Linked DNA regions of Spartinivicinus marinus. The protein of the gene in region 1 binds, or shares a complex with, the protein of each later gene. Links are inferred from orthologs where the notes say so. Each region holds a gene or a part of one and is shown in the gene's direction. Other genes may lie near its edges.

Region 1 (8,176 bases):
AACGATACAACGATAACCAAGGGCATCAAGCGGGTGATGCCTGTTTGCAAGAAGTCGCTCGGGCAATAGAGCAATCCGTTACTCGACCCAGTGATCTAGCCGCTCGCTATGGCGGTGAAGAATTCATTGTTATTTTGGCCAATACTAACGACAAAGGAGCAAAGTCAGTTGCCAATCATATCAACCAAAATATTAATCGATTAGCCATTAAACACCCAGACTCTCTCTGTAGTGATCAAATTACAGTCAGTATGGGGATCGCCTCAACCACTCCTACTGAACAAATGAAACCTGATCAGTTGATCAAAATAGCAGACCTGGCTCTTTACTCCGCTAAAGATACAGGCAGAAATACTGTTCAGTTTCACCCCTTTGAATAATCATTACTCCCTTTCGAGAATCCATATTGGTTTTATTACTACCCAATCACCTTATTTAATTTAGCAGATAATTGCACTTTTAACGTTAACACTAATGTTAGGATGGTCTAATTTCAAGGAATTGCGCTTTTTTAACTGAGAAACTATCTACTGCGTCTCCATAGATATCAAAATGTGGGGATGGGGTCATTCCTAACTTTTTCAATACGGTAATGGAGGCTTTATTTTCTGGTACTGCAGCACCATAAATTTCATCCAGTTGCAGCGACTCAAAGCCATAGGTCACACTCGCAAATGCAGCCTCAAACGCCAAACCTTGCCCCCATACCGGTTTAACTAGGCCATAACGGATATCGATAAAATCAGTTTCCAGTACATATTCAAGGCCACAGTAGCCGATCGGCTCCCCTGTTTCTGTCAAACTCAAGATAAATGTACCAAACCCGTACTGTTGCCAATGGCTTAAACGATTACTTAGGTAGGCTTTTACTTTGTTTTTTGGATAAGGTTTACCTAATGGTAAATAACGTGTCTGTTCTTCATCTGAAAGATGCTCAAACAAAAAATCAAAGTCTGCTGCAGTAATGGGGTTGAAAGTTATCCTTGGTGTTTTTAGCATTATTATTTACATCTACTCTTTTCTTTAAAGCTTCTCAACTAATTGTTTGCAGTCTCTACACTTACTTTTCGCAAGCCCTCTTGTGGAAGAGCTCGTCAGATTGCACAGAGGCCATTAACAATTACTAGCGTTCCTTAGTTTAACTGGGTATTCTCGACTTCAATGGCCAAGTGATCAATATACGCTATTAATTCTGGAAAAAATTGCAAAAAGCCGTCATCAAGTTTTGTATAGTTTTTAAGAACTTCTGTTTGTGATTCAGCTAGGGGGTTATCAAAACGGATTCGCTGCGACAGACGCTGCAGTGTCATTCTCACTCCATCCAACGACCCATAAGTCATTAACCCGTTGTGCTCAATAATACGCTCTACAGTATCAGTCATTGATGTTGGCATCCATTGGCGATGCAGCCAAAGTGCATTATAGGATTGATCAATAAATGTGCTCAGTGGGGTATCAGAAAACATTGACCAATGTTTTATTAAAAAGTGGTCAAATATAACATCGGTAATAATGCCTGAAAAACGCCGGAATCGTTGGGAAAATAGTATTTTTAATCTTTGTACAACAACATGATTATCAGTAAACCGGTCTACGGCACGATGATTATAAATGCCAAGCTGAACCGCTTCCGGTAATTGCTCCAGGTCAACACCTTTACAAAAGTCCCCCATCAGATTACCTAATAAGGACAACCCTTGATCATGCTGAGATAAGTATAAATGGGCCAGATAATTCACGTGTTTACAATCATTCTACTATCACTAGCCACAGTGTACTCGATCACCTAATTAACAAACAACCCATCAGCATAACGAACAAATCCGCTTTTGCGGCGAAACGGGTGAATGGCCTCCGTTCAATTTTTTAGAACGTAAAGAAGGAGTCAAGACCACAAATAGCCTGGGTTATGACATAGATATGGTAAAAGCTATTCTGAGCAAACATCAGATAGACTATCAAATTATCATTTTACCCTGGAAACGCTGCCTAAGTGATGCGCTTAAAGGCAAAGTACATGTGGTGTTTAGCGCTTCAACCAACCCTCAACGGGACAAAGACTATTTACTCACAACCACCTACTATTCTGTTCAACCCATGCTAGTTTTCGCTACTCAAACACCAACGCCCATACAAGACAAACAGCCTGCTTGAACGTAAACAAGCCACTCAAACTTGACTTGGCCTAATCAACTCCAGCTTAAACTTTAACCAGCTAGTCTTCAGAATTATTCCAAATCTGGCAGCAGAGCCTTTTTATATGCTGATATCTCGAAAATTCAAATACGCTTATGAGCTGAAAGGCATTTTGGATGAAGGTATTTATAATTTGAAAAAATCAAACTTAGATAAAGCCATCCTTGGAAAATATATTCAATTATTAGAAGAAAAATAAAGTTAGCAGAATAAAGAATAATTACCCATCATATTACATACAACCTATACTTCTATACCCCTGCAATAGCATTTATCATCGATTAATTGTCGGCTAACATTAAAATTAAAACCATAAAAATCATTCACGAAGAGTATAAATAGAAATAGTCTATAACTGTCATATATTCATTCCATTTTATTCCCTAAATAACAGCTCTTATGATCAAAAACTCAGACCAGAAGGTGTGATTAGTCACTTAGGAGCTACTAAATGAAAAAATTTCCAACCAAATTAATCACGACAGCAGTCAGTGTCGTATTGGCCTCTATGGTCAATGCTCAAGTGCTGACTGATGATAACGGCGCCCCCATTGCCGATACTAAAAATTCACTAACTGTTGGTAACAATGGCTCTGTGCTATTACAAGATGTTCATTTAATCGAAAAACTACAACGTTTTAGCCGCGAACGAATACCTGAACGGGTGATGCATCCTCGCGGAACCGGTGCTCAAGGTTATTTCCTAGCGTCGAAAGACTTTTCAAAATACACAACTGCATCACTATTTAAAAAAGGGCAAAAAACCCCTGTACTAGTTCGTTTTTCAAGCGTTATTCATTCTAAAGGTTCACCAGAAACAGCTCGCGACCCAAGAGGGTTTGCTGTTAAGTTTTATACTAAAACCGGCAACTGGGATTTAGTGGGCAATCATCTGCCAACGTTCTTTATTCGTGATGCGATTAAATTCCCCGATTTTACCCATGCGAATAAGCCTTCTCCGGTTACCAATTTACAAGACCCAAGCCGCTTTTTTGATTTTTTTGCTAAAACGCCAGAAGCCACCCAAACCCTTACCTGGTTATTCTCTGACCATGGCATACCCGCCTCCTACCGTACAATGGATGGCTTTGGGGTACATGCCTTTAAGTTGATTAATAAAAATGGCGATATTAAATGGGCTAAATTTCACTGGAAATCACACCAAGGGATTAAAAACCTAACCAGTGCAGAAGCAGAAAAAATTCAAGGCAAAGACTTTAGCCACATGACCCGCGACCTTTACGACAATATTAAACAAGGTAATTATCCTAAGTGGGATTTAATGGTAAAATTGATTGATCCAAAAGATCTGGATAAATACGATTTTAATATTTTCGATGATACTAAACAATGGTTCGATGTGCCTGAGGTGAAAGTGGGTACCCTGGTATTAGATAAAATACCATCCAACTTCTTCCAGTTTACCGAAATGGCTGCTTACGCCCCTTCTCGGATGATTCCGGGTATTGCTCCTTCTCCTGATAAAATGTTGCAAGGTCGGTTGTTCTCTTATGCCGATGCACAAATTTATCGACTAGGTACCAATTATCAGTTGCTGCCAGCCAACCGTCCGCTGATTAAAGTCAATAATTATAATATTGATGGCACAATGAACTTTTCTGATCAACAAGGGGATGTTAACTACTACCCTAGTCACCATGTCAATGACCAGGTGACACCAGAAAAAGACAACTCTGCACAATTACAAGGTTATATGGTGAGAGAGGAAATCAGCAAACCCAAAAACTTTTACCAAGCAGGCATTCTTTATCGCAAGTTTAGCCCTCAAGAAAGAACCAACTTGATTAGTAACCTGTCTGGTGCCCTTGCCCAAGTGACAGATAAAGGCATTCAAGCCAAAATGGTCAGCTACTTTTACAAGGCAGATCATGAATATGGTCAGCGTTTAGGCGACAAGTTAGGCCTAAAACCTAATCATTATAAATAACCTAACTAATCACTTAACAGCTGTTGCGAAAGGAGACTTTAGGCTCTCTCCGCGTGGAAAGTGTCGCAAAACCAGCGGATATGGAGTGACAGGCTGCTCTGTAGCTAAGGGCATGGATGCCTTTTTAGCGCTTGATGGGCCAGGGATAGCACTTCAAGCGCGGCGGAAGAATAGCCTGTTACTCCATATCGGACACTAGAGTTATTTTCAACACCCTTTTGCGACAACCTACTAGTAGATAGTAGTTATTCAAACAGCAATAGGAATTCGAAGATGCAAAAATATATTGGGTATTTTCTTATATTGTTATTTACCCTATTAGCCTCATGTACACTACCTAATCCAAATCAACCAAATAATACGACTGTACAAGCTAAGCAAGAAGCCACACAAAAAAATGAACAAGCCCTTTCCGCTGTTCAAGAAGTTGAGTTAGCTTTCTTTCATGCTGCTCGCACCGGTGATACTGAGCTAATGAAGTTATTTATCGATTCTGGCGTTAATATCAACTACCAAAACAACCAAGGTTATACTGGTTTGATGGTAGCCGCCTTTCGGGGACAACCTGAAATTGTTGACCAATTATTAGCCGCAGGCGCGTCTGCCTGTTTAGTCGATGAGCGGGGTAATACCGCCCTTATGGGTGCTATTGTCTCAGGGGAATTGAGTATATCTCGCAAACTATTTTCGATCGATTGTGATGACGAGCACTTGGATAACCGAAGTCTGACGTTTGCTAATCAATTTGGCCAGCAAGAAATCGCAACGTTATTAAAACAGCGACAAAAAAGTAAATGACGGCCCAGGTAACACCTGCGTTAATACCAGCCAGCGCTGCTTGTACTTGTCTATTGGTATGGAATTGTTCCCAAAAAGGCAAGGCGCCAGCGACTGAAACTGTGTCAGCAATTTCTGGATAGACCAAAACATAACCATCCATAAAAGATGACAACTGTCCTTTCTGGATCATTTGATAGCGTCCATCAGTAAGCTGGAAAAGGCTAACAGGGTAAACTTTACTTTCTACTCTATAGAACTTCATATTGAAAAAAACTATTAATAAACGTCACTCTGACGCTATTGCTATAGGCAAGACTGGCTAGATACCAGCTCTTCCCCGGTTATATTTGACGTTTATTGGTTCCACTATTTTTACTAAAAATTATTCTAAACCAACCATACAAAGGAATTAAAGCAAGAATCATAAACAAGATTGGTGTAGAGAACCTGCCAAGCAATGGCTCAATCAATATTCCAAATGCAGCAACTATAGTAACGTAGAATCCCCCTTTACCACCGCCCTCCAATGTATATGGATCGACCACGTAGGTGAATACCGATAAGGTCACTAGAATTATCGATAGCGCGAAGTAGCTCCATGCCAATGTTTTATGATAAAAACCCAAACTCGTCATACAATTACGTGATCCTCCAAAAATATAACTACTAATGAACGTCACTCTGAAGCTAATGGTTTGGATAGCTTCTTACCCGATTAGGCAAATTATACCCATACGGAGAGGCTCTTCGCTGCATATGAACAAAAGTATGATACACGGCTGACTGCTCGAGCAACGGCGGTATCATGTGTCGCATTGCGCGCAGCCAAGCTTTGGTGCTCCCTTTCTTCCTGTTGTATTCTGGACACTTCTACCGCGAGCTCCGGGCTGACTTCGCTTAATATTTCAATAGCCTCTGTCATTTCTTCATCTACGATTGATTCAATTGTTGAAGTGCTCACCCAGATAGCATTTTTTCCAAGAAGGCCTATGAAGATCCCATAAACAATTCCTGCTCCACACCACAAAGTTGGCAGAAATACAGAGGAAGATTTTCTCTTCGATATGTAATCTCCAAATATATGGAAGTGCTCTACTTCGTGGCGGTGCATTTCATTGAGATCTGGAATGATGTCCCTATAAAACACCCAAGCCACAAGTCGATGTCCATAATAGACGCCTGTAGCTCCTTTTTCACAGGCATGCATTATTTTCAGCTGTTTATCGACTTCATTCATTACTTGCTCTAGTTGCCTAACTACGTCACTCTGACGCAAAGTGTTACGTCGCATTGACGTCTAACTAATTGGTATATTTTAACCAATTCACACTATTGAAGCTAGGCTAATACCAATATTAGCTGTTGCACCATTCATGATAATAATTTGGATAAAATTCACCTATTAATTGAAAAAATAATCCAGTGAATTTATTTATTAATTTTAAAGCTATTTAATAATTATTTTTTACCGATATCCTTTAATTACTGACTGGTTGCTATTCAACCAACAGGCTCTTAGAATCAGCCCCCACCTATAGCCTTTCCAAAACCCGCCGATAGTATGCCAAATACAGCTCCAAATAAGCAGGTATATAGTGCTTGACCGAAAAATCATAACTGATTGATAAATAAGATAATTCATCATAAATCCGTCATCGAAGATTGCTATATTAAGTCCTCATAAAAATGAATCGGCCTAGGTTTTTAGTTAAAACCAGCCAAACTTCGCGGAGAATACGATATGAGGCAAGTCCAAAACCCACAACTTCAATTCGGCCAAACAGATATTACCGAGATCAAGTTTGACCCGAAGTCTAGAGATGATGTGCCTCAATTGTTAAAGGGATTACAGTACATTTATATTACACCCGAAGTTAGAGAGCAGGTATTCACTATTTTAGAGGAGTCTATAGTGGGTAAAACGAATCCAAGACTTGGAAGGCCAGGCATGGAACTTTGGAAAATACTGGTGATGGGGGTTTTGCGCATCAACTTAAATTGTGACTATGATCGTTTGCATGAATTAGTGAATCAGCATCGAACTATTCGAGCGATGTTAGGGCATGGTGTCAATTGGGAAGATCTGACAGAATATCACTTGCAGACCATAAAAGATAACGTCTCTCTTTTGACCCCAGAAATTCTGGACAAAATTAACACAGTTGTCGTCGAGACAGGGCATAAACTGTTAAAAAAAAACGAAGAAGCAAGCCTTGAAGGGCGTTGTGACTCATTTGTGGTAGAAACAGCTGTTCATTATCCCACTGATATCAGTTTATTATGGGATGCAATGAGAAAAGTGATTAATCAACTAGCTGATATGGGCGAAAACTACCATTTAAGTGATTGGCGACAACATAGGCACAATCTGAAGTCACTTAAAAAATGCTTTAATCAGGCAAGGCAAAGCAACCAATCAAAAGCAAAAAATGCCGATGACAAGAAACGTGAGACACATATCAACTATCTGAATAAAGCGCAATGGTTTATTGATAAAGCTGAACTCACATTGGATAAGCTTAAAGCCATAGCAGCCCCGATTTGGTTATTACGAAATATTGCCAACAATCTTTCTCATGCTAAACGGCAGGTGTCGCAAATTCACAGGCGAGTAGTCGAAGATGAAAAAGTCCCAGCTGATGAAAAAGTTTACTCAATATTTCAACCTCACACTGAGTGGGTGAGCAAAGGGAAAGCAGGGGTACCAGTGGAATTAGGTATTAAAGTGTGTGTTATGGAATGTCAGCATGGCTTTATTCTTCACCATCGTGTGATGGAAAAAGAGCAAGATGTTGATGTTGCCATCGTCATGATCAGAGCAACCAAAGCTAAATTCCCTGAGCTCAACCAGTGCAGTTTTGATAAAGGGTTTCATTCACCTGAGAATCAGTTGAAGTTGGCCGAAGAATTAAATCGGGTAGTGCTGCCTAAAAAAGGACGTTTATCAAAAAAGGAAACAGAACGTGAAAACGATGAGGCTTTCAAAAAAGCAAGAAAGCAGCACTCAGCGGTTGAGTCTGCTATTAATGCGCTTGAAGTACATGGCCTTGACCGATGTCCAGATAGCGGTATTAATGGCTTCAGGCGTTACGTTTCATTTGCTGTATTAGCACGAAATATCCAAAAGTTAGGTGCCTTATTGTATAAACAAGAAAAAGAGGAGCAATACCGTCAAGCCAAAAGAATACGTAAAAAAGCAGCTTAATAGTCCTTAACTGAGATTTAAAATAATTTTCCAGTGAGCCTTTGCCT
Region 2 (6,052 bases), 2.5 Mb from region 1 along the record:
GCTGTTATTTTTTTAATGGGGCCAACGGCATCAGGTAAAACTGATTTGGCGATAGACATTTATAAACAATTACCTTGTGAGTTAATTAGTGTCGACTCGGCACTGGTATACAAAGGGATGGATATTGGTACTGCAAAACCAACACCTGAAATATTAGCTGAGTTTCCCCATCATTTAATTGATATAAAAGACCCGGCTGAACCATATTCTGCAGCCGACTTTCGTGTTGATGCAGCGCAATTAATAGCAGACATAATTGCTAGAAAAAAAATCCCCTTACTGGTGGGTGGCACCATGCTTTATTTTAAAGCGCTTAAAGATGGGCTTGCGGAAATGCCTGCTGCTGATGACGTAATCAGACAACAGATTTCAGCAGAAGCAAGTCAGCATGGTTGGGCATACATCCATGCTCAGCTAGCATCGGTTGATCCAGAGTCTGCGCAACGGATTCACCCAAATGACCCTCAACGGTTGCAGCGAGCATTAGAGGTTTATCGAAGTTCGGGGAAAACCATGACCCAGTTTCGACGAGAACAGCAGTTTCAGCGGCAAAGTTTTCCTTATCACGTTATAAGTTTGGCTGTGGCGCCCAAAGAGCGCAAAGTCTTGCATCAGCGAATTGAAAAGCGTTTTTTGCAAATGATTGATCAAGGCTTTTTGACAGAAGTAACAGCGCTTAGACAACGCGCTGACCTTAACTGTAACCTGCCATCAATTCGTTCGGTGGGTTATCGCCAGGCTTGGGAATATTTGGCGGGGGAACTAAGCTATGAAGAGATGATCGAAAAAGGCATTGTTGCTACACGTCAGCTGGCGAAGCGTCAATTTACCTGGTTGCGCAGTTGGCCTAAGCTGCACTGGTTTGACAGCCTTGATCAGGATTTACCGGCCCAGACCTTGAAATTTGTGGAGCAGGCACTTATATAGAGCTTAAGTTTTAATTTTAAGCTATCATATACAGCTAGCTCGGCTATTAACGTTTGCGCTTATCGCTGCTAACACTGGAAATGGTAACAGGTATTGAAGCTTTTTTGCTAAAGCTGTTGACCTATTTATACCCGTCAAAATGGTTTTAAACTACGTGTTGGGTATAACTTCTAGGTTTGAAGTTTTATAAGCGGATTATTTTATTATTAGTAAGCATTTTTTAATTTTTTTGATATTTAATTAAAGGAGTACAGCAATGTCAAAAGGGCATTCTCTACAAGACCCTTACTTGAACGTGTTGCGCAAAGATCGTATACCTGTTTCTATTTACTTGGTTAATGGTATTAAGCTGCAAGGACAAATTGAGTCTTTTGATCAGTTTGTTATTTTGCTGAAAAATACTGTCAGCCAGATGGTATATAAACATGCTATTTCTACAGTGGTTCCCACCCGAGCAGTTAGACTGCCAATGCAAGGGCAGGAGCAAACTGGCGAGCCCGGTAATAATTAAGGAGTTTGTCTTTGTTTTTTGAACGCCATCAAGGTGGCGAACAAGCGGTATTGGTACATCCTGAGTTAATCAGTGACCAAGATAGGGAAGACCCCCGTGAATTTAAAGAGCTAGTTAGCTCTGCGGGGGCGAACCCAATAGCCTTTCTAACTATCTCCAAGCAACAGCCCAACCCAAAATATCTGGTGGGTAGTGGTAAGCTCGAAGAAATTCGCCAGCAAGTTAAAGCCCATGAAGCAGAGCTGGTGATTTTTAATCACGCCTTAAGTCCCTCTCAGGAACGCAATCTGGAAAAAGAATTGCAGTGTCGAGTACTGGATCGTACTGGCCTGATTCTGGATATTTTTGCCCAGCGGGCGCGTACCCATGAAGGTAAGCTACAAGTTGAGCTGGCTCAGCTGCAGCATATGAGTACACGCTTAGTAAGAGGTTGGACTCACTTAGAAAGACAGAAAGGTGGGATCGGTTTACGTGGGCCTGGTGAAACTCAGTTAGAAACAGACCGACGCTTGCTTCGTGCACGAATTAAGTCAATTACTAAACGCTTGGAAAAAGTGCGAAAACAGCGTGACCAAGGGCGTCGAGCCCGCAAGCGGGCAGAAGTGCCAAGTATCTCCTTTGTAGGTTATACCAACGCTGGTAAATCAACGCTATTTAATTATTTAACGGCAGCTGATGTCTATGCTGCTGATCAGTTATTTGCCACATTGGACCCAACCCTAAGAAGAATAAAAGTACCAGATTTAGGTCCAGTTGTTTTGGCTGATACTGTGGGCTTTATTCGGCATTTGCCGCATAAGCTGGTAGAGGCTTTTAGGGCAACTCTTGAAGAAACGGTAATGGCTGATCTGTTGGTTCATGTCGTTGATATCAGTGACCCAAACTATCAAGACAATATTGAGCAAGTGGAAGCCGTCCTAAAAGAAATTGGTGCCAATGAGTTGCCTAGTCTTCAGGTATACAACAAGATAGACCAATTGTCTGATGTACAGCCACGAGTCGATTATAATGAACAGGGAGTGCCCACCCGGGTTTGGTTGTCTGCTCAACAAGGTAATGGCACTGAGTTATTAGTTAAGGCCATTGCTGAGCATATGGGGGATCAATTAATTCAGCAAACCATTACTTTAACCCCTCAGCAAAGTCGGTTAAGAGCACAGTTTTATGAGTTGGGAGTGGTGCAGTCTGAGTCAATAGATGCAGCTGGCAATACGCTGGTAAAAATCAGAATGCCAAAGCAGGACTACGATAGGTTGTTAGGTCGTTCTGGGTTAAAACCAGAGGCTTTATTGTCAGTAACCCATTAATAAGGGTACGGGTTGAAGGCAGCAACTGTCGCTCTTACAATGCACAGTCGTAGATTTATCCGAATTAACTAGTATCATAGCCATAACAACAACTTTGTTAAGGAGCACCTTCTAATATAGCGAATGTGTTATTGGGAAGTGCACCTATCAGCTTACTAATCCAACACTGGTGTAATGGAGAAGTTTATGGCCTGGAATGAACCGGGTGGTAACGGAAATGATAAAGATCCCTGGGGCAACGGGGGGAATCGTGGCAATAATAACCAAGGTCCTCCTGATCTGGATGAAGCTTTCCGTAAATTAAATGAAAAAATTGGCAGCCTGTTCGGTGGCAAAGGTGGTGGCCAAGGCGGCAGATCATCTGGCTCTGCTGCGGGTGGTATTTTCCCAATCGCTTTTGTTTTGCTTGCCGTCTTATATTTTTGGAGTGCTGCATTTACTGTGGATGAAAAGGAGCAAGTAGTTGTCTTGCGGTTTGGTGAGTATAAAGAAACCGTAGGGCCAGGCTTGCACTTTTACTTCCCTCCAATTGACTCGAAATTTCAGGAAAATGTAACTGAGCTGCGAACTTACAATGTAAGGCAGAAGATGTTGACTGAAGATGAAAATATCGTCGAAGTCTCTTTGTCGGTTCAATACAATGTTTCCAACCTGAAAAACTATGTGCTGGAAATTGCTGATCCAATCAGTACGCTGGAACAGGCAACTCAAAGTGCCTTACGTCATGTGGTAGGTACTTCAAAAATGCACTCAGTATTAACAGAAGGCCGTAGTATTATTTCTGCTGAAGTGGCTGAAAGACTTCAGGCTTATGTTAATGACTATAAATCGGGCCTTTACATTAGCAAAATCAACGTAGAAAGCACTCAGCCACCAAGAGAAGTGCAAGCTGCTTTTGATGATGTGATTCGTGCTAGGGAAGACCGTGAGCGGGTGCAAAATAAGGCAATTGCTTACCGTAATGCGATTCTTCCTCAGGCAAAAGGTAAAAGTAAGCGGATAACAGAAGAGGCTCAGGCCTATAAAGCTGAAATAACGGCGAAGGCTAATGGTGAAACTTCTCGCTTTAAGCAGGTGCTAGTTGAGTATAAAAAAGCACCAGAAATTACCCGTAGTCGAATGTATATAGAAACGATTCAAGATGTACTAGGTGAAACCAATAAAGTGATTGTTGATGTGGAAGGTGGTAATAACCTGATGTATTTACCGCTAGACAAACTCATGGGAGCTAACCCAACGGCACCTACCTCTCTAACTGGTCAGCCTGTTCTTACTCAGCAAGAGATGGATGCAATAGCTGATAAAGTAGCTGGACAACTACGTAAGCGTACTTCTTCAAATCGAACTGGTGGGAGGGTTGCAAGATGACAGGTAAAAGCTTAGCAACCATTATTATTGCCTTAGCTATTGTTATTGTTGGCTGGGAATCAGCTTATATTGTCAGCGAGCGTGAGCGGGCAGTGGTGCTACGGTTTGGTCAGGTTAAAAACCCTGATGTGCCAGCAGGCCTCCACTTTAAAGCGCCATTTATTGACAAGGTGAAACTCTTTGATGGCCGGTTACTAACGTTAGATGCAGCTCAAGAACGCTTTTTTACTCAGGAAAAAAAGGCGCTAGTTGTTGACTCTTTTGTAAAGTGGCGAATAGCTGATGTACAGCGTTTTTATACAGCAACATCAGGCAACATTATTCAAGCCAATCGGCTACTGTCACAGCTAATTGAATCAGGCTTGCGTAACTTGATTGCCCAGTGTGAGCTAAAAGAAGTTGTGTCAGGTAAGTCTAACATTAAGAAACGTTCTCGCTTTAAGTGTGCGCAGGAAACGCTGGTGCTAGATGATAGTGCAGTTCAGCTTGCTGCTGGTGTTGAAATAGCAAAAACGGCTGTACAGAAAGCAGCAGCTAAAGCTGCAGCAAGTGCCGCAGAAGAAGAGCCTGAAGACCTGCGTGACAAGCTGATTTTCAGCATTAAAAAAAGCTTGAATGAACAAGTGCAAATTAAAGAAAAGTATGGCATTGAAATTGTGGATGTGCGCTTTAAGCGAATTGATTTGCCAGAACAGGTGAGTGATTCAGTCTATGAAAGGATGATTACTGAGCGGGAAAAAGAGGCTCAGGAAATTCGTTCATTTGGTAAGCAAAAAGCAGAAGAAATTCGTGCTGAAGCGGATCGTGAGCGTCGTGAACTGTTAGCGAAAGCCTATCAGATTGCTGAACAATTACGAGGTGAAGGTGACCAGGAAGCAGCGGCTGTTTATGCAGAAGCTTATGGCAGTGACCAAGAGTTTTATAACTTTTACCGTAGTTTACAAGCTTACCGTCAGGCCTTTAAGCAGCAAGGCGATATTATGGTGTTAAAGCCTGAAAGTGATTTCTTTAAATATTTGAAAACACCTCATGCAATAACAAATACTTCTAGTGCAGAAAATAATCAATAAACATGGTAGAAGTGCTATTGGCAGAATAGTTGGTTATTTGATCAGCTGCTTGTAATGAGCTGGTTGAAATCGCTTCAATTCTGCTAATAAATCATGTTAGTATCATCCAAACCGGGTTATCACCCGGTTTTTTTATTGCCTAAGGGAAAGCATGAATTTTTGGCACGAGTTATTAGTTGCATTTTGCCTCATGTTGGTCATTGAAGGGATTATTCCTTTTTTGTACCCCAGTCGGTGGCGTGACTTAGTGGCAAAACTAGCAACCTTTGATGACCGCCAATTACGGCTAGCTGGTTTGGTAAGCATGCTAGCTGGGACTGGCTTGTTATATTTAATTAATTCGTAATTTGACCAGTAAAGCCCAAAATATTCTTGCTGGTGTAGACTATAAGTGTGCACTTCTTAAGCTAAATAAATTGAGAGCTTTTTTGATTTAAAGAAGCTGACGTTAAAAAGCCAACAGAGACACTATCCATAAAAAGGCCGGATATAACATGACAATTGCAGATCGTTGGTTATTGCCGGACGGTATAGATGAGGTGTTACCGCCTGCAGCAATGCAAATTGAACAGCTAAGGCGAAAACTTCTCGACCTTTACCATTGCTGGGGTTATGACCTGGTTATTCCTCCTCATCTTGAGTATCTAGAGTCCCTCCAAGCAGGAGCGGGCCATGATCTTGATTTACAAACCTTTAAAATAATTGATCAACTAACTGGGCGGTTATTAGGGTTACGTGCTGATACTACGCCTTCTGTAGCAAGAATGGATGCACATACCTTAAAACGAGAAGGTCCGGTTAGACTGTGTTATGCAGGCAGTGTTTTTCATACCAAGCCTTGTTCGTTGGCTGCTTCTCGTAGCCCAATT

What was found.
Region 2: the proteins of OQE68_RS26290 (region 1) and hfq are in contact, whole or in part, in a crystal structure (PDB 3VU3), measured with the Escherichia coli proteins. The link is inferred for Spartinivicinus marinus from one-to-one orthologs.

The regions. Positions count from the first base shown.
Region 1 is NZ_JAPJZK010000001.1:5,948,829-5,957,004, forward strand. What follows is about bases 2,029-4,895. They hold OQE68_RS26290 (catalase), read left to right. Parts: upstream 2,029-2,647; coding sequence 2,648-4,144; downstream 4,145-4,895. Other genes in these bases: OQE68_RS26280 (substrate-binding periplasmic protein), read left to right, coding at 2,029-2,154; OQE68_RS26285 (hypothetical protein), read left to right, coding at 2,261-2,395; OQE68_RS26295 (ankyrin repeat domain-containing protein), read left to right, coding at 4,418-4,895; OQE68_RS26300 (hypothetical protein), read right to left, coding at 4,881-4,895. Outside these bases: OQE68_RS26265 (diguanylate cyclase domain-containing protein), read left to right, coding at 1-380; OQE68_RS26270 (GNAT family N-acetyltransferase), read right to left, coding at 478-999; OQE68_RS26275 (acyl carrier protein phosphodiesterase), read right to left, coding at 1,134-1,739; more of OQE68_RS26280, read left to right, coding at 1,822-2,028; more of OQE68_RS26295, read left to right, coding at 4,896-4,942; more of OQE68_RS26300, read right to left, coding at 4,896-5,186; OQE68_RS26305 (demethoxyubiquinone hydroxylase family protein), read right to left, coding at 5,649-6,161; OQE68_RS26310 (ISNCY family transposase), read left to right, coding at 6,666-8,129.
Region 2 is NZ_JAPJZK010000001.1:3,425,496-3,431,547, forward strand. The notes cover bases 115-2,810. They hold hfq (RNA chaperone Hfq), read left to right. Parts: upstream 115-1,183; coding sequence 1,184-1,438; downstream 1,439-2,810. Other genes in these bases: miaA (tRNA (adenosine(37)-N6)-dimethylallyltransferase MiaA), read left to right, coding at 115-927; hflX (ribosome rescue GTPase HflX), read left to right, coding at 1,450-2,745. In the rest of the region: more of miaA, read left to right, coding at 16-114; FtsH protease activity modulator HflK, read left to right, coding at 2,932-4,113; protease modulator HflC, read left to right, coding at 4,110-5,183; OQE68_RS15460 (DUF2065 domain-containing protein), read left to right, coding at 5,335-5,529; OQE68_RS15465 (ATP phosphoribosyltransferase regulatory subunit), read left to right, coding at 5,678-6,052. UniProt on the Escherichia coli protein: RNA chaperone that binds small regulatory RNA (sRNAs) and mRNAs to facilitate mRNA translational regulation in response to envelope stress, environmental stress and changes in metabolite concentrations.